Regions from separate parts of the Oceaniserpentilla sp. 4NH20-0058 genome, predicted to be linked through region 2. Evidence: predicted binding sites of a transcription regulator. Region 2 holds the regulator's gene; the other holds the start of a gene.

Region 1 (12,200 bases), 160 kb from region 2:
GACTGAAATAAGAAATAGTGTAAATGCAGGGAAGATCGTCACAACACATAATTATAGTTTAAATTATGAGGGCTGGATTGGTGAGGGCTATATCATAATAGATCCGGAAACCGGCGCAGGTGCTTATAAAATCGCAGGTGGAGAAAATGGAGGTAAAGTTAAAGTTGGCTTTTTAACTAAATTACAATTTTATATTGGAATGGCCGAATCAATAGTAACAAAAAATAAATATATTAAAGCACTGTTAGCTATTGACGGATTTAAGAGCTATTGGGTTACTGTTTTTGAAGTATTTAGTGATCTGCAAAGTTTTTATGAGCGTTGTAATGGATCAATAAAAGGGGCGATAGCAGCAATGCTGTATCTTGCATTGTTTGCTATATTGACTGGGTTCGTGGCAACTTTATCATTAACATTTATTGGTGGGTTAATCGCTGGCTATATTGTGTCAAAAATACTGTCAGTGGCTCATAGCTTTTTATCAAGATGGGCATGTTAAATTATGATGGATATTGAGAAAAGAGATAAAGGTATAGTGTTTTTATCTATGCTTATAGGGATAGTTAGTTTGTGTGTTTTGATATTTGATTTTGCTTGTTCTGCAATTGAAATAGACTCGATGATGGAAAAGTCTAATTATATTGACGATGATAGGTTATATTCAGATAGATCAACCTATAAAATTTTGATAGGGGGTAAAGAATATAGGGTTTCAAAGAGTGTCTATGAGAAGTTACCGAACGAGACTAAAGGAATATTTCTAGTTAGTGGGTTTTCTGATTATGTTTATAATATTAAAAGTGAAAATAAACAGTTTAGATCCATAGATTTTAGGTTGATTTTTATCAGTTTGATCCCCTTCTTTATATTGTTACATTTCTTTATTACAGGGTCTTTATTTTCAGGTTGGATGGTTGCTGGGATATCCTTGTTTTGGTTTTCGGAATGTTTATCTGTTATGTTGTTTAATTAGAAAGAGTCTGTTAGAAGGTCTGTATTTAATAAGGAATAATTTACGGGTAGGGACCTGTTAAATCGAAAGTATCAATTCGAATTTCAATGTCTAGCGTAGAGTTTCTATATCGGGTGATATTAACCTCAATTGCCAATTGATTTTAATTTATGTCAGAAAAATGACCAGCCCTATTATTATAAATTGATATAGGAAGTTTTCCTCGGGAAATGAATTTTGCTTAGTGCTTAATGTCCTGGTGAGGGTGAGGGTGAGGGTGAGATTGAAGGGGATTGTAGTTAGAAAGTAAAAATATTAAAGATTATACTTTCAATTGATTCTTGGAACTGTATTTCTAATGTGTCGCTGCTCTCAGTTGGTGGTTATATTGAATTGAGGATGATTGTATTTTTCTTGATTCCCATAATTTTATTTTACGGATACGTTTTTAGTCGCTTGTCATTAAAAGAAGAGAAATTATTGAATGATGCTGCCTATTTATAAAGAATCGACTTTCACCCCTTAGCTACTTATATTGTCGACCTTTGTTTTATTTTATGTGCTGTAGGCTTGGCTTTTTGGAAAAGGGCTAATTAAAAAAGGCCTCACTTGCAATTTAATTTAATATCCCCAAAGCAAAATCCATTCACAATTGTTTATATGTTTTTATAAAAATCTCAAATATTGACGTTAATCAATATCTCAAAAAAATATTAAAAATCTCACCTTGAAAACCCTTTGAACGCACATATATCTTTAGTGAGGCCAATAGAAAGCCATTGAGAAATACAAAGGAGACTCACATGAAATTATCAACTTGGGATCCATTTGCTGAAATGGACGCCGTACTAAGCCGTTATCGCCCACAAGTATCAAAAGCCAATACGGAAGCCATGAAGCAAGCGGATTGGTATCCAAGTGTGGATGTCAGTGAAAGCGATGAAAATTTCCATGTACATGCCGATTTACCCGGTGTGAAAAAAGAAGATATGTCTATTAGTGTGAATGAGGGAGTGTTGACGGTTTCAGGTAAGCGTGAAAGTAGACATGAAGAAACAAACAACAAGCTACACAGGGTAGAGCGTTCTTATGGCTCTTTTACACGCAGCTTTACGTTACCTGATAATGTAAACGCCAAAAGCATCAATGCCAGCTTTGAGGAGGGGGTGCTGAATATCGATATACCTAAGTCCAATGAGGAAAAACCTAAACGTATTCAAGTGGATATTAAGTAATAAGACGAGCTTTGAAATAACTCTTTTGTTGAGCCTAATATTGATTTATAAGCCAATATTAGGCTTTTTTATGGGTGCAAATCAGCTATGCAAAGGCCTTGAGAGGACATAGTCAATTGTCCATCTTGTGGTACACTAGCTGGCTTAAATCTAGGGTCTGGATTGGGTTGTTTGTATTTTGTACAGGGTTTGGTGCGGCATGAGTTTTAAAGCACTGGAAAGCTTATCTAAGCGAACTGCCCACTCAACACCCTAAAGTGGCTAAATACTCATAAATAAAGCCGTAACTGATTGCGTGCCATGCCAGTAGCTCAGGAGCCCGTAGTCTTGATAAAAGCAGGGTTTGATGTAATGAATGGCTGAAAATGCTTACTTAGAGGGCATTTTAGAAGATCTGCAATCAGCTACATCGTACCTATTATATGGCTTTAACCATGGATAATAATGCGTTAAGTTACAGCATGACATTCTTCTCGTTATTACCAGAAGGGGTTATGAAATGAGATGTGCCAGAAGTGGAACAAGCATTAAAAGAGTATGGTGATCATTTGCTAAGCATCATGATGGATGCCCTAGAGCACTAAGTATAATAAGAGGCGTGAAGTGCGACTAAAGTCCATTAAGCTTGCTGGGTTCAAATCATTTGTTGACCCAACAAAAATACCTTTTCCAACAAACCTAACCTGTATTGTTGGCCCTAATGGCTGTGGTAAGTCCAATACCATTGACGCTGTACGTTGGGTTATGGGTGAAAGCAGCGCCAAAAATCTTCGCGGCGACGCCATGACGGACGTAATATTTAATGGCTCAACAGGTCGTAAACCTGTGGGTCAAGCTAGTATCGAATTAGTATTTGATAACAGCGAAGGCAAGCTACAAGGGGAATACGCCCAATATACTGAAATCTCCCTAAAGCGAAAAGTGACCCGTGATGGTCAGTCTACCTATTATTTAAATGGCACTAAGTGCCGCCGTCGTGATGTGACGGATTTATTCTTAGGTACCGGTCTTGGGCCGCGTAGTTATGCCATTATCGAACAAGGCATGATCTCCAAGCTTATTGAATCCAAACCTGATGAACTGCGTGTTTATATTGAAGAAGCCGCGGGCATCTCTAAATACAAAGAACGTCGCCGTGAAACTGAAAACCGTATTCGCCGTACCACCGAGAACCTAGAGCGCCTTAGTGATATTCGTGAAGAATTAGGCCGTCAAATAGGCCGATTACAGCGCCAAGCTGAAGCAGCAGAAAAATACAAAAACTTCAAAGAAGACGAACGCTTAGTACGTGCCCAATTATTGGCTATGCGTTGGAAAAACATGGATAACGAGCTGGCGCAAATTAATCAGGTCATCGCCGAGCAAGAGCTAGCACTGGAGCAAGTATTAACTGTTCAAGTACAAGATGAATCCCAAGTAGAAGAAAAACGCATCGTATTGGTGGATTTAACCGATGAGTTTGAAAAAGTGCAAACTCAATTTTATGAGTTAGGCGGCAACCTTGGCCGTTTAGAGCAAAGTATTCAGTTTCAAAGCCAGCGTTCTTTGCAATTAAACAGTGACCTTCAAGAAATCATTGATGGAAAGTCCAATATTGCGCAGCAAGAAGAAGAAGACGCTCTCGCATTAGAAGCCCTAGACGAACAATTAATGGAGCTTGAACCAGAAAGCGAAATGCTCTATGCCCAAGAAGAAGCCAGCCAAGAAACCCTTATTGAAGCTGAAGACGCCATGCAAAACTGGCAACATTCTTGGGATGCTTTCAATGAGAAAAGCGCTGAGCCACAGCGAATTGCCGAAGTAAGTAAATCTCAAATTCAAAACTTTGAACAAAATATAACCCGTATTCAGCAACGTATTGAACGCTTACAGCGTGAAGTTGAATCACTGCAAATTGGTGATGAAGCCGAAGAACAGTTAGCGATGCTGGATGAACAGCTCAGTGAAAAAGAGCTGCAATTTGAACAACAGCAGCAAGACGCAGCTCGATACCAGCAGCAAGTAGAAGCTGCCCGCGAACAACAACAAGACTTATCTCAGAAATTAAATGACTCACGCAGCCAATTACAGTCAGTAATGGGTCGCAAAGCTTCATTAGAGGCATTGCAGCAAGCGGCATTAGGCACTGACGGCGAATCAGGCCGTTGGTTGCAAAGCCAGCAGTTACATCAAAATAAACGCCTTGCCGACGAGCTACAAGTTCAAAGTGGTTGGGAGCTAGCCGTTGAAACCGTATTGGCAGAACAACTGCAAGCGGTCGTGGTGCCATCCATTGATCAGTATGCAGAAAGATTATTAAACCTTAACCAAGGTCAAATGACGTTAATGGAAAGCCAAGGTGCTTTTAATCAATCGTCACAAAGTTTAGCGGCTCAAACCAGCGGCGTAAGTGTGCCATGGCTGAACGATGTATTGTGTGCACAAGACTTAACTTCTGCACTTGAAATGCGTAAACAACTTCAAGGCAATCAAAGTGTCATCACCCCTGAGGGTATTTGGTTAGGCCCAAACTGGATACGTGTTAAGCGTTCCGCTGATGATCAATCCGGTGTGTTAGCGCGCAAGCAAGAGCTTGAAGAGCTGACAATTAAAGAGGATGACCTAGACGCCCTCGTAGAAGAATTAGATGCAGATTTAGAATCCACATCATTGCGTATTAATACGTTAGAGCAGCAGCGTAACAACGCTCAGCGGGAAGTAAACCACGCAGCACAACAGTTAAGTGATCATAAATCTACTATACATGCCCAAAAAGTCCGCTTAGAGCAGCAAGTAGGACGTAGAAATCAATTACTTGGCGAAATAACCGAGCAAAAAGAAGGCAAAACCCTAGAGCAAGAATCACTAGAAGAAGCTCGTATTCAATGGCAAACCGCTCTTCAAGATATGGAGCATTACACACAAGAACGCGAACAGCTTTTAGAGCAGCGAGATGTGTGTCGTGAGCGTTTAGATCAAATTAGGCAGTCGGCTCGTCATCAAAAAGATCAAGCGCACCAACAACAATTAAAAGTACAAACCTTGCAACACCAGCGTCAAAGCTTAATGGAAGCCATTAGTCGCCATGAGCAAGATAAACAAAAATTATTAGATCGTGAATCACAATTACTTGAGCAGCAAGATCAGGGTGATAGCCCAGTAGAAGAGTTAAAAGCTCAATACGAAGAAATGATGCAGCAACGCCTAGACGTTGAAGAGCTCATGAAAGCATCGCGTAGCCGCAAAGAATTAATTGAAAATGAAATTCGTGAGTTTGAGCAAAACCGCCAACAACTTGAGCAAAAAGCGCAAGGAGTACGTTCACAACTTGAGCAAAGTCGTATGCAGTATCAAACCATCCATACACGACGTGGTGGTATTGAAGAGCAGCTCAAAGAACAAGAGGTTGAACTGGAGCAAGTGCTAGAACAACTAGCAGACGATGCCAATATTGAAGGCTGCCAGTTAGAATTAGAACAAATTCAGCAGCGTATCACCCGTTTAGGGGCAATAAACTTAGCGGCGATAGAAGAGTTTAAAACGCAATCTGAGCGTAAAGAATACCTAGATAAGCAAAATGCTGATTTAGAAAAAGCGTTAGAAACTTTAGAAAACGCCATTCATAAAATTGATAAAGAAACCCGCACTCGCTTTAAAGAAACTTTCGATAAAGTAAATGGTGGCTTAAAAGAATTATTCCCTAAAGTATTTGGTGGTGGTCATGCTTATTTAGAGCTAACAGGTGACGATTTATTAGATACTGGTGTGGCTATTATGGCTAGACCACCGGGTAAGAAAAACAGCACAATTCACTTGCTGTCAGGTGGTGAAAAAGCACTAACGGCCATTGCTTTAGTGTTTTCTATTTTCCGTTTGAAACCAGCACCTTTTTGTATGCTGGATGAAGTGGATGCGCCTTTGGATGATGCCAACGTGGGCCGATATGCTCGTTTGGTAGAAGCCATGAGCGAACAAGTACAATTTATATATATTTCCCATAATAAAATTGCAATGGAAATGGCCAAGCAATTAATGGGGGTAACCATGCATGAACCGGGCGTATCACGAATTGTTTCGGTGAACATGGAAGAAGCGGTTGAATTAACCGAACATTAATCTGACAAAGAATAGATATTAGATAGATGGATATTAGTTTACACAGTTTTATCCTCGTGATTGGTATAATCGTAATTGGTTTTATCATTTGGGATGGTGTGAAAAAAGTACGCGCGGCACGCGCCAATCGATTAGATCAATCGTTAGGTAACTACGACGATGTAGATTTGCTTAGTGATAATGAGCTACCAAGCTTTGACGAATTAGCAAAATTTGATGAACTAGAAATCACTGAAGACCTTTTGCAAGGTGCTTTAAATGAGCAGGCCGATTCGTTTGATTTTAAAGCGTCACTTTCTAAAGAAAAACTGAAAAAGCCGAGTATTAATCAAGAAGTAAAGCAGTCATCGAAAGCGGTAGGCGCCACTGTTGATGCCTTTGAAGATGACGGTCTTGAACATTTTTCTGCTAAAGATAACGATTTAAATCCAGTTGACTTTGTAGAGCCAGAGCCTGCATCGGATGTATTTGAAGTGCTAGCAGAGGATGCTGCACCAGTTGAAATTGAAGCACCTGAGTCACAAGTCCAACAAGAAGTTAAAACAAGACCTCAGCGCAAGAGCAAAGAAGAATTGGCTGCTAAATTGGCCGAAGCGAAAGCTCAAACCCAATCTGCAGAGGTGATTAAACAACCGGTTGTCACGGAAGATGTTGAGCTAGACGAAAAAGAATCCGTCCCAGTATTAATGGAACCCGTAGAGCTTGGTCAAAAAGTAGAAACTAATCCCCCTACGCAACACGAACTCGTATTACCAGAGCTCATTCAATCAACGTTAGAAGATGAACCTGTTTTTGAAGAAGTTAAACCTGAACCTGTTGCTAAAGCGGATAAAATTGACCCATTAATGGAGTACATTGAAGATATTCAGGCAGAGCCAGTTGGGGAGAAATTATCTGAGCGGGAAGCAGCTGAAGAGATTTTTGTAATTAATATTTTGAAGCAAGATGGGCAGGGCTTATTAGGTAAGAACCTTCATCAGGTATTTAAAGTATGTGATTTACGCCACGGTGAAATGGATATTTTTCATCGTTTTGAAAAAGCAAATGCCCAAGGGAAGATTCAATTTAGTGTTGTAAGTGCAATAGAGCCCGGTTCATTTGATTTAGCAACAATGGATGAATTAGTAACACCGGGAATTAGTTTATTTATGAGTTTGCCCGGGCCTGAAAAGCCAATGGAAGCATTTGATGCAATGGCAGAGGTTGCATTGGTATTTTCACGTAATTTTAATGCAACGCTGCATGATGATACCCACAGTGATTTAACGCCACAAACATTAGAGCATTATCGAAATCGTATTCGTGAGTTTACTCGTAAACACTTGTCGCAAAAAAAATAGTTTAGCGAGACCTTACTATGGCCGACCAGCCTTCTTTATTTGACGAACCTGCATCGGGTTCGTCCCCCTCTGATGACATCAGTTCTGATGTAAAACAGGAAGTACTTGAGCTTCATGCACAATTAAATCAAGCGAATTATCAGTACTATGTTCTTGATGATCCACAATTACCGGATGCTGAATATGATCGGTTATTTCATCGCTTAAAAGGGCTTGAAACTGAATTCCCTGAAGTATTAACATCAGATTCACCTACACAGCGTGTTGGTGCAACAGCACTTTCTCATTTTGAACAAGTGACCCATGAAGTGCCTATGCTCAGTTTAGATAACGCATTTAACGAGCAAGATATGCTAGATTTTAATCGACGTATTGTCGATCGATTAAAGCAATCAGAGATTGTTGAGTATGCGTGTGAGCCTAAGCTAGATGGGATTGCCGTAAGTTTGTTATATGAAAATGGGCGACTGATACGAGCGGCTACACGCGGCGATGGCAGTGTCGGTGAAAATATCACCCAAAATATTCGGACAATTCCTAGTATCCCGTTAAAACTGTTAAGCAGCGATGTTCCCCCTATATTAGAAGTACGCGGGGAAGTATATATGCCAACAACTGGCTTTGAAGCGTTTAATAAAAAAGCATTGGCGAATAATGAAAAACCATTTGTGAATCCTCGTAATGCGGCTGCGGGAAGTTTACGCCAGCTTGATTCTAAGATTACAGCTGCACGTCCATTAGAGTTTTGTTGTTACAGTTTAGGTCGTGTTGAAGGGGCTACTTTGCCTAATAGACATAGTGAAATTTTAAAACAATTTTCAATCTGGGGATTTAAAATCAACCCAGAAATGCAAGTAGTCAATGGCATTGAAGGCTGCATGGATTATTACCATCAATTAGCTGAAAAACGTGGCTCTCTAGCATATGAAATTGATGGCATCGTGTTTAAAGTTGACGATATTGCAATTCAGCAAGCTCTGGGTTTTACCGGGCGTGCGCCACGTTGGGCCATTGCCCATAAGTTTCCTGCACAAGAGCAAATAACGTTATTAAAAGATGTGGAGTTTCAAGTGGGGCGCACAGGTGCCATAACACCGGTTGCCCGATTAGAACCCGTATTTGTAGGTGGTGTAACGGTATCAAACGCCACGTTACATAATATGGATGAGATTGCGCGTTTAGACGTAAGAGTGGGGGATACGGTTGTGATCCGCCGTGCGGGCGATGTTATTCCACAAATTGTGAATGTGGTGACCAGTAAACGCCCAGATCATGCAAAACAAATTCAATTTCCTCAGTCTTGTCCTGTATGTGATTCTCATATTGAACGTGTTGAAGGCGAGGCTGTTGCCCGCTGTACGGGTGGCCTTGTATGCGCGGCACAACGCAAAGAAGCTATCAAGCATTTTGCCTCCCGTAAGGCCATGGATATTGATGGCTTGGGGGATAAAATTGTCGAGCAACTAGTGGACGAAGGCTTAATAGAATCGTTTTTAGATTTGTATTCCCTCAAGTTGGCCGATGTCGCTAATTTGGAACGCATGGCTGAAAAATCTGCTCAAAACCTGTTAGATTCCATTAATGTCAGCAAGCAAACCACGCTGGCTAAGTTTTTGTATGCTTTAGGTATCCGAGAAGTAGGAGTTGCTACCGCGCAAAACTTAGTGAATCACTTTTTGGATTTAAAGGTGTTAGTCAAAGCAGACTTTGATGCACTAATAGAAGTTGATGACGTAGGCCCAATAGTGGCACAGCATATTCTGAATTTCTTTAGTGAACCTCATAATCAGAAAATCATTGATGGTTTGCTTAATATTGGAATTAGTTGGCCGAAAATTGAAAAAGTAGCCGCTGACGAATTACCTCTTAATGGGCGAACCTTTGTTGTTACTGGCACACTTGCCAGCATGGGGCGGGACGAGGCAAAACAGTATTTACAAAGTTTAGGCGCAAAAGTGGCAGGCAGTGTGAGTGCTAAAACCAATGGAGTGGTTGCCGGTGAAAAAGCGGGTTCTAAATTGACCAAGGCTCAGGACTTAGGTATTGATGTAATGGATGAAGCTGCTTTTTTAGCTTTGTTAAACGGTCATGGTATTCAACATGCTTAATAAACTGTTATTAGTATTTGTATTACTTTCTGTGGTGGCGTGTAGTACCTCACCACCTAAGAATATCAATAATGTCTGTGAGATATACGATGAATACTATGATTGGTATCTAGCAGCGGATGACGTGTATGAACGTTGGCGCGTTCCTCAACACGTCACTATGGCGTTTATTCATCAAGAGTCAAAGTTCGTGGGTGATGCCCGTCCCCCATGGGAGTGGTTCTTATGGATTATTCCCACAGGGCGTGCTTCTAGTGCCTTTGGATATGCCCAAGCTTTAGATGGCACATGGTATGAATATCAAAAGAAAACCGAAAACTGGGGCGCTGATCGTGATGACTTCGAAGACGCTGTGGACTTTATTGGCTGGTATAACCACAAGAGCCTGATTCGTAACAAAATTAACCCACACGATGCCTATAGTTTGTACCTTGCTTATCATGAAGGGCAAGGTGGCTTTTCCCGTCAAACCTACAAGAATAAGCCGTGGTTGTTAAAGGTGGCGAGAAAAGTTGAAAAACGCAGTAATATGTATCGAAGGCAGCTTCAAAACTGCCAAAAAGAGTTAGACGATTCACGGTTTTGGCGATCCGTTTTTGGATAGTTATTCCTTGGCCTAAAAATGTGTCAAACTCAGTTAAATATTGTTAGTCAGTGATTGTAAGGGTCGGTAGTGGATCAAGAGTCTATCGTTTACGGAATTATCAAGGATGTTCCCATTGCACCGGAAACCGATGCTGAAACTCGACGCATGGTAAACAGTGGTGCGTTGTTGGATTTACCTCAAACCTTTGATGTGAATTCACCTTTTTTATGTGGTGATATGTTCACCTTGCCCGGTTTAGATGTATTCAGTGGCGCTTATCATACTCAACTTATTCATTTTGGCGCATCTTATCGAGCTATTGAGTATGAATGGGAACGTTGGATGCAAAAGTTTGAAGAGTTACTTGGGCAAATGTATTGGGTGAGCGCTACGGTTCATTTAGAAACGGAATTGAGCGGTAAACATACCTTTCATTGGGAGCCCACCACTCGAGGCTGTCATACTCCAAACAGTGGTGATTTACGGGTGAAGTGCGAATGGGAGCGGGAAGCCGCATTCCTGAGGTAGTTGTAACGTGGTCGTAATATGAGTCAAAATCTAGCCTTTACCCCCATTCCTTATGGGCAATTGAGCGAAGAGGCGCTTCAGGGCGTAATTGAATCCTTTATTAATCGAGAGGGTACCGATTACGGCCATGAAGAGTTTAGTTTTACGCAAAAATATCAGCAAGTCATGGGGCAAATCCAGTCTGGGGAAGCAGTGATTGTATTTGACCATGACACTCAGTCAGTGGGAATTATGCATAAAGACCAACTTAGTTAGCCTATTTAGTTATGTTTGCTGGCGTGCCCTAGGGTTTCAGGACTAACCTGAAAGATAGGCCACAAAGGAGGCAAGTATGACCCATCTACATGCTTACAAGTTTCAAAAGGTGATAAAGGATTTATTCGCCTGTGCAGATGATCTTCAACTTCAATTAGCGGATACCCGTGCTCAGTGCCAACAAATCTCAGAAGTGATGATTGCCATCCGTCAAGATCATAAACGCGCTAGAAATTATGTTCTCCCCATAAGCCAACTAAACGATAAGGCGGCTAATGATTAAGCATTATTGCCCCTTAATGGTTTGAGAGACTAAGAACCGATTGGGGTTGAGCATATCCACATGGCGTTTACACATGGGCAAAACCTCATTATTAATTTGGGCTGCTAACATGTCTGCACTTAACGGGGCTGAACTTAGCCCTCGCGAGCCGTGTCCAATGTTCACATATAAACCGCTTAGATACGGTGCACTTTCATAAAATCGCCACTTCTTACTTTTCTTTAAGTCACAAAACTGTGCTTTAAACGCAGCTTCGTCGCATATTGCACCAACAATGGGGGTGTAGTCTGGCGTACTGCAACGTACAGAAACACGACCCGCTAATGGTCCATTAATACTTGAGCTAACAGATGGGAAGTTATCGTTTAATTTTTCTAAATTAAATTGATGATCCTCTTCAGTTTCATTGGTCGTGTCGCTTTTTAGGCGGTATGTTGCACCGAAATTTAATGCATTATTGTGATTGGGAGTAACATAGCTGTCGCCACATAACACCATACTTAACGTACTGGGTGAATGTGAAGCCTGTGACACTTGCCCTGCAATAGGCTGTGTGGGTAAAAATGAAAGTTCGGTTATTTTGTTGGCATCAAACGCACTGCATACAATAACGGCGTCACATTGTATCTCGCTCGAACCTTCTTCAACACAAACCTGCCATTGTTTCTTATTCCGTGTAATTGCTTGAACTTTATGGTTTGGAAAAAAGTGAATGTTTTTATGTGCGGTTAACGCTTCACACCAAGCCTTAGGGTGTACCCACGCACCTTGTTTAAAATGCAGGCCACCATAATTAAGTTCAGTATTGGCAAGCTTGC
Region 2 (12,200 bases):
GGCCCCAAGTCCAACTGGAGGCGTATATGTGTTTATTGGTGATTTTACAGGGCATGGTTTAGGCGCTTCAATCGGAACATTACCCATTGCAAACAGCTTTGATCAATTAGTGCAGCGTCATTTAAGTGTAGGGGAGATGGCATTCGAATTTAACAGAATGCTGCTAACCATGCTTCCTGATTATATGTTTTGTTGTGCATGTATCTTAGAGCTCAATCAACAGGGAAATAGCATCCAGTTATGGATGGGTGGCTTGCCTGATGGTTATATTCTAAATGCAAATGGTACAATAAAAGAGGCACTAAAATCTCAGAGTATGCCGTTAGGCATCGAAGATGCAGATTCTTTTAATAAAGGATTTGAAGTTAAAACCCTACAGGAGGGTGAAAGAGTAATTTTATTCACTGACGGTATTATTGAGGCAGAAAATCCTGAGGGTGAATTTTTTACTGAAGAAGGTTTGCAAAGTGCGTTTACAACTGGAACGAAAGATCCCATGGGGTCGCTGTTAAAGACCATGAATGACTTCATTCAAGGGGCAGAACAGCACGATGATATAACCTTGGTTGAAGTCTGTGCAGGTGAAGTAAAAATAAACAATAACAGCACAGTTGAAACATCCATTTACCAGGGTATTCTATGGAAAATACAGTGTGACTTAACCCCTGAGGACTTTAGAAAGTCGGACCCAATTGAAGAGTTAATGTCGGTTTTGGGGGCTCAAACCTCACTTAGGCCAAATAAAGATATCATCGGTTTGTTGCTTGCAGAACTGTATAGTAACGCTTTAGAGCATGGAATTTTAAACTTGTCCTCTGAGCTTAAACGCAGTGAAGAAGGGTTTATATCCTATTACCAAGAGCGATCAGATAGACTAAACAATTTAAGTGAAGGTCTAATACAAATTAATTGTGAGCTGATTCATGACGACACACCCGAACATGAGCTTGTTTTAAGAGTGCGTATACAAGATTCAGGGAATGGGTTTGATGTTGATGAAATGATGGGAGGAGCCCATGAGGACTCCTTTGGCCGAGGAGTTTCGCTTGTTAATCAGGTATCAAAGCGAACTCAATACCTAAATAACGGGAATACGGTAGAAGTGGATTTTCCCGTTAATCGTTCATTTAACCTAGAGTAATTTATTCACCGTGGTAGAGTAAAAATAGGTCAATCACGTTGTCAGGGATGCTGGCACAAACTTGTAGGCTTAACTGATCGTCGTTATCAATTTCTGCAAATGCGCTTTCGTCTGCATTTAAACCAGATGCATAGACAATTGGGAATAACAGTTCAGCTGCATTTTCTTCGTGCTCACCGTACCATACATCTGGCTTTTCTAAGCTTAATAGCATAAAACCAACCGACCAGTTTTCTAGTGGAGCCGCTTCGCCGTCTTCATCTGCTTCGACGTTTAAATCGCAAGGAACAGGAAAGCTTTGTCCTGATTCAACCAGCTCAACAATTTCTTTTTGCAAAAGCGAAATTAATTGAGCGATTTCTAGCTTTTGTTGATCGTTTGACCAGTCAGGTTCGCCATCAAAGATAATTGGAATTAATGCTTCTATGTCAAAAGTGGTAGGGCTAACCGCGTTGGCCGTTAATAAGCCATGAAGAGCGAAAAAATCTAAGCCCTCAGCGGTTTCTGCTTGATCTTCAAGAAAAAGAGCAAGGGTTTCTAGTTGGTCTTCATTTAAGGCTGCGGCTGTCGTCATAAAGCGGCTTCACTTGTAATTCACTAAGGGACTGTTTTATGCTGCAAGTATATCAGACTTTCACAGATAGATTTCTAATATGCCGATGCGTGGTCCAAGAGTAACTTTAGAGCAATGGCGTACATTACAAGCCGTGGTTGATCACGGCGGTTATGCCCAAGCGGCGGAAGCCCTGCACAAAAGCCAATCTTCAATTAGCTATACCGTGGCGAAACTTCAAGAACAACTTGGAATGGAGCTTTTGCATATAGAAGGGCGTAAAGCCGTATTAACGCCCTCTGGGAAGGCGTTACTTGAGCGATCCCGTCATTTAATTGATCACGCTATTGAAATTGAACAAGTAGCTTCCTCTATGGAGCAGGGTTGGGAAGCCCAAGTAGGGTTAGGGGTAGATGTAATCTTTCCTAAATCCATTTTAATTAAAGCGTTTAAGCAGTTTTATCCTGAGAGTAAGGGATGCAAGTTATTGCTACGTGAAGAGGTGCTCTCTGGTGCGGTAGAAGTGTTATTGCAAAAGAAGGTGGATATTTCTATTACGCCTTGGGTGCCACCGGGTTTGTTAGGTGAGCGACTTATGACCATTGATTTTATTGCAGTGGCTCACCCCGATCATCCGTTGCATAAATTGGGTAGAAAAGTGACCAGTAACGATTTAAGCCAGCATCTTCATGTGGTGATTAAAGACTCAGGAGAAAAGCAAAATCGCGATTCTGGTTGGTTGGGGTCAGATTTACGCTGGACGGTGACGAATTTAGAGAGTGCCCGTCAATTAGTCTTAGAGGGCTTAGGCTTTTCGTGGATTGCGGTGCACGAAGCTTGTGAATACATTCAAAAAGGGCAGTTACTGCCCATTGATCTTGATGAAGATTATCAAAAGCTTGGCTCATTATATTTGGTGTATGCGAATAAAGCCATTGCCGGCCCTGCCACACAATTACTCGCAGAATGTATCAAGCAATGCACCATTGAACACATGGCGTCTCAGCCTAGTGTAGAGCAATTGAAAAATGTCATTAATGCTAGCGGTGCTTAATCGACCCAAGTATTGTTTTCACCAATAGTGATAAACGGTATTGAATACCAGTAATACTCTCTGCTTGTTTTTGATGGAGCTGTACAATTATAACGGCTTCTGCCCAGCGCAAGGGGGCCATTAAACTGAGCTTGAATAACTAAAGTATCCTCAACTAGTTGTGCCGTGGTATCAATGGCTTCTCCTTGGTAAAAGCATTGTGCTTGCTGGTAATGAATATTATTGGGTTTGACGGTTAATATGAGTTGAGGTGCCGATTCCAGTTCTGACCGGATAATTGGTTTAGGTTCAACATTGATGATTTGAAATGGCAGGCTGTTTAATTTGACTTTAAGGGTTGCTGGGTTGGCATAAATCCCAGATGCAGGGAAGCGGGGCAGTGACTGAAAATCATTACTGATGTTGATTGGGCCTGATTGTTGCGAGAATGAGATAAAATTTAGCTCGCTTAATAGTTGTTTGAGGGCTTCATCAAACTCACCATATGGGTAAGCGAAATAGCGATTTTTAATGCCTAACTTTTCAACAAGACGGTTCTGAGCCGTTAATATATCCCCTTGAATACGTTGCTTCCAATCTAGTTGTGTTTCGTTGTCTATTTTTTTCAATAGGTGCAAATGTTCTTGGCTGTGATTAGCGATTGTGGCGCCTTGTGTTTGCATTTCTATTAAGTTTTCCCATGTCATGGTGCTGCCATGTTGCTCGTCAATGGCCAGCGGATTGACAAATATAGTAAAAGGCAAGTTACGCGCTTTTAATAGTGGAAAAGCGGTTGTGTAAATTGAGTCATAGCTGTCATCAAAAGTGATGGCCAATGTTTTTTGTTTAAACCCAATTCCTGAGTGTAACCCTTCAATCACGTCAATTAGGGGGAGCACCTGAAAGCCTAAATCATCAATAAGCTGTAGGTGTTCGGCAAAGCCTTCCGGCGAGATACTGGTGCTTGGAGGTGTGGCTTCACTGACATGGTGATACTGCACAATCACTGCGTGATGGTTAGGGTTAACCGTTTTAATTGTACCTTCAGTGGTAGCAACAACACTTTGACTAAAAATTGTGAAAAAAATAGTTAAAACTAAGGGTAATACTGCTGTAAACATTGAACTGCCTGATGAATTTCAATAAGAGTATCGGCATCGCCACCGCGGTCGGGGTGATGTTGCATGGCTAATCGACGATATTGCGTTTTTATGGCTTTAGAGTCAATTGGCTCACATAGACCAAGAGTATCCAATGCTTGCTGTTTTTGGCTGTCATTGAAATAGTGCTGCCAGAAGTTATCTAATAACTTAATGACATCGGTTTCTGTGGTTTGATTAAGGTGGTTTAAATCTAAATAGAAGATTGCAAGAGGATCAAATTGAGATAAATTACGGCTGGTGGTTGGTCTAAGCCGTGTGCATTCAACACGAACTTCAATACTGGAAATTTCAAGTGAATATTTGTTGTGTATTAAGGTGTTCAGTTGCAGTCTATACAAAGCGTTATAAATTAAAAAATGGGCCCTAAATAATGATAATGGCGTTGACAGTGCATTGGTGGGGATTCGCCCAAGGTTTTTTAAGTGAAGAATGATCTCATATTCTTTACAGATCTTTTTTTCTAAGATAAATGTTTCTATCTCTTGGCTCAAATCAAAATTAAACATACAGTATTTGCCACAATGATCTCTTACTAGCTTAGCTGATAAGTGGCTTGATTATAAGGAAGCATATGGACCAATTACGCATACCTAAAAGTAGTGGTGAACTTGACGTTTTATTGTTAACGGGTGAGTACCAGAATACAGCAGGCTGGGTGGCTTTATCAGAGCACAATCAAGAGGTTTTTTTTACTCAAGTGAAAAGCGACCCGCCATCGTGGCTTTATCGCTGGTTTAAAGCCCTACGCGCTATTAGCTTAACCGCTACTATCATGCCTGCAATAGCCACCGTTTTTTTATGTTTAGTGCTAGACGCTCATATTCAGTGGTGGGTTTTAGTACCAGCACTAATAGCCATGGTGTTACTGCAAATATCCGTTAATTTATTAAATGATGTTGAAGATTATCTAAAATTGATTGATCTGCCAGATACCCTAGGAGGAAGTGGCGTGATTCAATCGGCATGGCTTACAACAAAACAAATCCGAAATGCAGGTTGGGGGTGCTTTGTTCTAGCGGGTTTATTGGCTTTGCCTGTGTTTGTCGTTGCGCCCAGTATTATTTTGTTATGTGCCTTGCTGGCGGGAATAGGGGTCATCGGTTATTCCAGCAAGCCATTTGGGTTTAAATACAAAGCACTTGGAGATGTTTGGGTATTTCTTTTATGTGGGCCTGTACTGACTGCTGGAGTGTCACTGGCGGCCACTGGCGTGATTCAACCTGCAAGTTTGTTACTGGGATGTTTCTTTGGTTTGCTTGCGGGGACGATTTTAAACGCAAATAATATCAATGATATAAATGTCGATAAGAAAGCAGGGGCGATTACAATAGCAGGGAAATTAGGGCTTAAAAATGCTTCTGTATTACAGCTGTTGTATTACGTGGGGGCTTTTGGGGCTTTGCTAATGGTGGCTACTCTTATTCATTTATCCTTGTTATTACCCTTACTGGCATTACCCTTGGTCATCAAACATCTTAAAGTGCTGTTTTTAGCTCAATCCAGTGAAGACCCTAATTTGAACGAAATCCGTTTTGACGCGGCTAAAATGCATTTGTTAATGAGTGTACTCATGTGTATAGGACTGTTGCTCACTTGGGGTTGGTTTTGAAAACTCAACTAATTACTGAGCAAGGGTTTGCTGCATTAAAAGATGAGCTAGACCACTTGTGGCGGGTATACCGCCCTGAGATTACTCAAAAAGTTACGTGGGCTGCCAGTTTAGGGGATCGCTCAGAAAATGCGGACTATAAAGAAAACAAACGAATTTTAAGGCAGATTGACTCTCGGGTGCGTTACTTGAGTAAATGCATTGAAACCTTAAAAGTGGTGCCTTACTCCCAACAACAAGAAGGCAAAGTTTTTTTTGGGGCCTATGTGGAAGTTGAAAATGAACAGGGAGATACAAAACAGTTTCGCATTGTTGGCCCTGAGGAGATTTACTCTGGCAGTCAAAATATTTCTATCGATAGCCCCATGGCGCGAGCCCTTTTAAGTAAAGAGCAAGACGATGAGGTAGCTGTAAAAACGCCCTCTGGCTTACAAACTTGGTTGATCAATCACGTTCGTTACCAACCGTTTGACTAACCTAGCGCGATAGCCTGTTTGAACTAAGCTAAATATATTAAATGAGGATTTAATATATGCGCGGGCTTATTTTTTTGTTGTGTCTGTTTTTATCTATTAGTGTACAGGCCAAGACTGAAAGTCAAACCATTGAACAGGTGTTTAGGCTTAGCCCTGTTATCTATGATGTAAAAGGCATGGGGAATTGGAAAACAGCTAAGCATTCTGGGCAAATTCGCTTGGTCATCACCCGTTCGGATAAGCAAGATGAGATGTTTCTACAGTGGGTGCAATGGAATGAAAAAGGCCCAGAACTTATAAAAAGTACGGTGGCCATAAAAGAGATTCAGCAAGCAGGGCGCTTTAAGGTGATGTTTATTCGCCGAGAAAGCACAAATGGTCAACGGAAAATCATATTAGGGCTTGAAAACCTGCACGATAAACTATCCACACGAGCCATTATTCATGTGGATGGAATTGGGCGCTATCGCTGCGTGTTAGAGTAAAAATTTACCCTTTAGTAGGGTCTGCTTCAATGGATAAGTTAATGGCGTTAATTAGGTTGTCTGGTTTTAACCTAGGCGGCATTTGCGCAAATTCACCCACTCCTTCTATGATCTGCGCTTCGGCATATTCATAATCATCGCGTTGTTGGCTGCGGTCTATTATTAGGTTCTCAAAATCAAATAACTGGGTATCAGCCAATTGAGATGGCGCGATATTTTGTAGTGCATTGAATACTTGCTGAACCCTTCCTGGGGTGTCTTTTTCCCATTGAGCCAACATGGCCTTAATATTTTGACGTTGTAGGTTTTCTTGGCTGCCACATAAGTTACAAGGGATAATTGGGTAATTCTTAGCTACAGAAAATTCACTAATATCGCTTTCTTTGCAGTAAGCAAGAGGACGAATTACGATGTTGCGTTTGTCGTCACTGAGCAACTTGGGAGGCATGGCTGCAAAGCGTGCCCCATAGAACATATTTAAGAACATGGTTTCTACAATATCGTCCCTGTGGTGTCCTAGTGCAACTTTATTGCAGTTAATATCTTCAGCAAAACCATAAAGTGTGCCGCGACGTAAACGCGAACATAAGCCACAGGTGGTGCGTCCTTCTGGTACTTTTTCTTTTACCACTGAGTAGGTGTCACGATTAACGATGTAGTATTCAATATCTAATGTATCTAAATAACTTGGTAGAATATGCTCAGGAAAGCCCGGTTGTTTTTGGTCTAGGTTCACGGCAACTAATTCAAAGTTCACCGGCGCACTGCGTTGTAAACTGATTAAAATATCCAACATGGTAAAGCTGTCTTTACCACCAGAAAGGCACACCATAATGCGGTCGCCTTCTTCGATCATATTAAAATCTGCAATAGCACGACCCACGTCTCGACGAAGGCGTTTTTGCAACTTATTAAATTCGTTCTTTTGTTTTTTTTCTTCGACTGATTGGGCAGACGCAGAGGCGTCAACGAACTGGACCATTATTAAACCTAGCTAAGGGGTATTCTGGCGCGGATTTTAGCCTAAATGAAACCAATTTGCCCATGATATAGGGTTATAAAGCCTAAGCTTAATAAGCAAAGGCCGAAAGAGCAGGTGGATTGTGAATAGCATTGTAACGACTAATGTAGTCTTCTAGCGGGCCTTGGGGGCGGCTATGGAAGTGCTTGCGCCAGTATTTAGCCATAGCAGGTAAGTCAGAAGCTTCTGGCAGTGTGGCGTCTTTACGGGCGTAAATCAGCCAAGCAATGGCGGTGGCATAGCGCAAATTAGTGGTTAATTCTGTATGAGGGTCTTTTAAAAACTCATGCTGACTCGCCAGTCCACGTACTTTGCTGGCGAGGTCTGGCTTGGTCGCTAAGTAGTTATCCCACAGTAACTGATGGGTTCTAGGGTTGATGTGATATACCCCAAGCCCTTTTCCTTGTTGTTGGTTTAATTCATAGCCCAAGCCCGACTCTACAGCGGCGGTACCTAATAATAAGGTTTCTGCTGACAGCGAATATTGCTCTAAATATTGTAAGGTGGGGCGAATCACCAAGTGCCGAAGATCATTTGGGCACAGTCCCATGGTGGTGTCCTTGCATCTAGCGTGTTTGTATTTCTAGGCCAATCCTGAGAAAGATAGTTATACATTAGATGCAATTAGACAAAATGCAAAAAAAATACTTGCATTTTGTCTTTTTCTTTTATTTCAAGGGGTTAGTTTGATTGCTTGGGGTGCAGTTGGCAATCGGATTGGTCGCTAACAGTGCCGGCCAATGTATTGAGTTCATCCAAATTCAATAATGTGACTTCTTTGCTTTCTGTTTTGATGAATCCTTTCTTTTGAAAGCGGGTAAATATACGGCTCACCGTTTCAACGGCAAGACCTAAGTAGTTGCTAATGTCCACGCGTGACATGGCTAAGCGGAAGGTACTGGCTGAAAAGCCTCGACGCTCAAAACGGCTACTAATATCTAATAAGAAGTAAGCCATGCGCTCATCGGCTGTTTTTTTAGAAAGCTGTAACATCATTTGTTGGTCTTGACGAATTTCTCCACCCATATTGCGCATTATTTGTTTGCGAAGACCCGGAATCTCGTCACATAGGGTTTCTAGTTTTTCTAGGGGCAGTTCGCATACGGTAGTGGTTTCTAGTGCTTTAGCAGAAAGTGGGTATACGTCTTCGCTGTAACCAGATAAACCAACCAATTCACTGGCTAAATGAAAGCCAGTAATTTGTTCTTCACCACTTGGTGCAACTGTGAAGCTTTTGATGGTTCCTGTACGAATGGCATAGATAGCTTTAAATGGGTCACCTTGTTTAAACAGCAGCTCACCTTTTTGAATAGGGCGGCCACGTTTGATCATTTTATCAAGGGAGTCTAAATCGCCTTTCTCTAGGGCAATCGGGAGACATAGCGAGCTTAGACTACAGGTGCTGCAGTGGGTCTCATTCGGCTTGCTGGTGGCCAAAAAATGTACTGTTTGGTTGTCCTTAGACATCTCGCTCTCCTAATGACCTGTGTGTTGCGATGGAGTGACAGGTGACTAACAAGTCGGGAATACTCGTCAATAGTATGATTTATGTCAAGGCTTGTCAGTGGTTAATTTGAAGGATAGGGGCTACAAGCGTCCAAATACCAAAGCCAATGATACCTAGGCCTACAAAAGCTTTTACAAATACATTTTGTTTAAAGCGATTAATTTGGCCAGTGAAGGCGGCTAAACTTAATAATGCAGGCATATTTCCAAGGCCAAATGCTACCATTAAGCTTGCGCTATGAAGAGGATTGGCCGCCACTAAAGCCCAGCTTAAGGTGCTATAAACGAGTCCGCACGGCAGCAATCCCCATATGAGACCAAGTGCGATAGCTTGTTTTATATTGCTAATAGGGATGAGTGAACGGCTGAGGGGTTGAATACGCTTCCACAAACCAGAGCCAGCTTTCTCTAGCCATAGTAGTGCTTTGCTTGAGCCTAAAATATAAATGCCCATTAAAATCAGCAATACACCGGAAATTCCTCTTAATACTTGTCCTGCATAATCGTGGGTTTGTGACAGCCAAAGCCCCGCAAAGCCTGCTAACAAACCGATTAGGCCATACATACTAATGCGACCAAGGTGATAACTTAGCTGCAACTTTATGCTTTGTTGACCTGTATTAACCGATAGTGCACCGACAATACCTCCGCACATGCCCATGCAGTGTAAACTGCCAAATATACCTAGCAGGAAAGCAGTTAAATAAGAAAGCGGCTCAAGCATGGTTTAGTTATCTTGCTTTGAATCTTTGGTTGATTCAGCAGTATCTTCTTTTTTCGCTTCAGGAGTATCTTCCTCAAATAGAATGCGGTGGGCTGGACTATCTAGATCATCAAATTGTCCGCCTTTGTTTGCCCAAAAAAAGATGGCCACACCGCTGGCTATAAACAAGAGCGTAACGGGAACGGTGATAAATATGATTTCCATATGAGTCTCGGTTATTTAGGTAAGGTGTTTAAGCGAAGGGCATTAAACACCACGACTAATGAGCTGGTGGACATGCCAATGGCTGCAATGTAGGGCGGAATAATCCCCAATGCGGCTAATGGCAAAATACTACTATTGTACAGCAACGCCCAGAGTAAATTTTGCTTAATTATGCGCTGGGTTTTATGAGCTTGTTTGATTAACTGGCTGATGCGTTTTAGCTGGTTATTAACCAGAATCACATCCGCGTGGGTTTTGGCCAAGTCACTGGCACTGCCAATGGCAATAGAAATGGGTGCTTGGGCCAGTACCGGTACATCATTAATACCATCACCAATCATAATGGTTACATCACTAGGATCTTGTTTGGCCAAATAGGCTAATTTACCTTGGGGACTGACACCTGATTGAAAACGATCAATCTTCAACTGGTGCGCAATATCTTGTACGTGTCGGCTTTGATCACCACTTAAAAGCTCACATTCAAGTGACAGTTGTTTTAATTCTTGAATGGCTTCATAAGCGTGCGGACGAATTTCATCACTGAGTAAAAACCAAGCCAGTAGGTGTGTGTCGTTTGCAAGTGCGACCCAATGGCCATCATTCGGTGGCGTAGCATCAAGGCCCACAAATTGAGCTGTGCCGATTTTATAGGGGATTTGTTCAATAATACCGCTGATACCTTCCCCTGGGTGATTCATTACATCGGATGCAGGTAATATCTGGTCGTGTTGAAAGGCGCTGGCAATGGGGTGCTGGCTGTGTCGCTCAAGGCTGGCCGCTATTTGAAGCGGGTTTATTTGGCAGTGGTTTAATTCAATGTTTTTTTCGATGGTGAGCTGGCCTAAAGTTAGCGTACCTGTTTTATCGAATAAAATACGACGACTTTTTCGTAAGGTTTCCAGTACATGGCCACGGGTAATCAGCACGCCGTTTCTGCGAAGGGCTGCCGTTGCTGCGGTTAATGCAGTAGGTGTGGCCAGTGATAGCGCGCAAGGGCATGTGGCTACTAATACGCTAAGGGTAATCCAAAATGCACGATCACTGTCGATGAAATACCAGCTAGTAAATACGATGGCTGATGTTAGTAATACACCTGCTACAAAGTATTGTGCAAGTTGGTCGGCCAGTTGTGCAATTTTAGGTTTATCTTGGGTGGCTCTGTCTAATAGGGCCATGATAGTTGAGATTTGTGTGTCTTTACCTAATGCGTGTACTTTCACATCTATGGGGTTGTCTACGTTTAAACTACCAGCAATAACCCCGTCATTTGTTGCTTTATTTACGGGAATAAACTCACCAGTAATAATGGATTCATCTACTGAGCTTTTACCCGAAACAATCACTCCATCGGCTGGAATGGTGCCACCGGATACCACACGAATGACATCCCCTATGGCAATTTGAGTAACAGGTAGTAAGGCTTCGTCGCCGTTTTCAAGGATTTTTAATGTGGCTCGAGGCATCAAATTATGTAATTGATTGCCAGCTTCTCCATTGCGCAGACGTGTTCTGGTTTCTAAATAACGGCCCACCAATAAGAAAAAGGTAAACATACAGACACTGTCGTAGTAAACCTCTTGGCCATGGGTAAAGGTTGAATAGACACTGGCAAGGTAAGCGCCGCCAATTGCAATTGAAACAGGCACATCCATGGTGAGATGCTTAGATTTTATATCACGCCAAAAGGCTTTGAAAAAAGGTTTTGCACTGTATAACACAACGGGGGTCGTGATGATTAACCCTGCAAATCGAAAGTAGGTTTCGTATTGCAGAAGTATGCCGCTCCATTCACCAACGTATAAGGGAACGGCAAACATCATTGCCTGCATAGTACCTAATGCGGCTAAAACCAAGCGTTGAATGGATTGCTTCTGCTCTTTTTGTAATTGCTGAGAGGCCGCGTCAGGGGTATAAGGTTGTGCTTTGAACCCAAGACTGTAAATACGGGAAATAACATGGCTTAGCGGTGTAGTGTCTTGCTGCCATTGTAGGTAAAGCTTGTGCTCTGTGAGGTTTAAACGTACCGACTTAACGCCTTCGAAGTCTGCTAATTGCTTTTCAATTAGCCAAGCGCAAGCTGCACAGGTAATGCCCTCAATGATTAAAATGGTTTCGTAGGCGCCATTTATTTGAGAGCTAATGTCAGCTAGAACATCTGGATTATCAAATAGGGTTAGCTCTTGTTTGACGGTTTGGGGTAGGGTATCTAATGTGAAATCGGGGGTTTGATTGGTATCACTTCGAAACTGATAAAAGGACTCGCCGCCATGTTGTACAATAGC

The links. Region 2 encodes FNR, which switches genes on or off when oxygen is low (the NO sensors DNR and NnrR bind a similar motif). Its sites were predicted from a motif close to TTGATNTANATCAA; they were not measured.
Region 1: ABWV45_RS03065 (Hsp20/alpha crystallin family protein) is a predicted target of FNR. The motif match lies at 1,637-1,650, and genes of this name have one in related genera.

Annotation. Positions count from the first base shown of each region.
Region 1 is NZ_BAABWE010000001.1:642,314-654,513, reverse strand. Features, by position in the region: gene ABWV45_RS03075 (transglutaminase-like domain-containing protein) at 1-499, shown strand, start outside; gene ABWV45_RS03070 (hypothetical protein) at 503-973, shown strand; gene ABWV45_RS03065 (Hsp20/alpha crystallin family protein) at 1,756-2,187, shown strand; gene smc (chromosome segregation protein SMC) at 2,791-6,282, shown strand; gene ABWV45_RS03055 (cell division protein ZipA) at 6,309-7,622, shown strand; gene ligA (NAD-dependent DNA ligase LigA) at 7,640-9,730, shown strand; gene ABWV45_RS03045 (transglycosylase SLT domain-containing protein) at 9,723-10,334, shown strand; gene ABWV45_RS03040 (hypothetical protein) at 10,404-10,844, shown strand; gene ABWV45_RS03035 (YheU family protein) at 10,863-11,099, shown strand; gene ABWV45_RS03030 (hypothetical protein) at 11,176-11,382, shown strand; gene mnmC (bifunctional tRNA (5-methylaminomethyl-2-thiouridine)(34)-methyltransferase MnmC2/FAD-dependent 5-carboxymethylaminomethyl-2-thiouridine(34) oxidoreductase MnmC1) at 11,386-12,200, opposite strand, start outside.
Region 2 is NZ_BAABWE010000001.1:484,720-496,919, reverse strand. Features, by position in the region: gene ABWV45_RS02290 (ATP-binding SpoIIE family protein phosphatase) at 1-1,141, shown strand, start outside; gene ABWV45_RS02285 (YecA/YgfB family protein) at 1,143-1,715, opposite strand; gene ABWV45_RS02280 (LysR family transcriptional regulator) at 1,795-2,748, shown strand; gene ABWV45_RS02275 (polysaccharide deacetylase family protein) at 2,745-3,848, opposite strand; gene ABWV45_RS02270 (DNA-J related domain-containing protein) at 3,824-4,396, opposite strand; gene ABWV45_RS02265 (prenyltransferase) at 4,462-5,499, shown strand; gene greB (transcription elongation factor GreB) at 5,496-5,975, shown strand; gene ABWV45_RS02255 (hypothetical protein) at 6,032-6,460, shown strand; gene ttcA (tRNA 2-thiocytidine(32) synthetase TtcA) at 6,465-7,442, opposite strand; gene ABWV45_RS02245 (hypothetical protein) at 7,531-8,031, opposite strand; gene fnr (fumarate/nitrate reduction transcriptional regulator Fnr) at 8,163-8,948, opposite strand; gene ABWV45_RS02235 (sulfite exporter TauE/SafE family protein) at 9,043-9,711, opposite strand; gene ccoS (cbb3-type cytochrome oxidase assembly protein CcoS) at 9,715-9,915, opposite strand; gene ABWV45_RS02225 (heavy metal translocating P-type ATPase) at 9,927-12,200, opposite strand, start outside.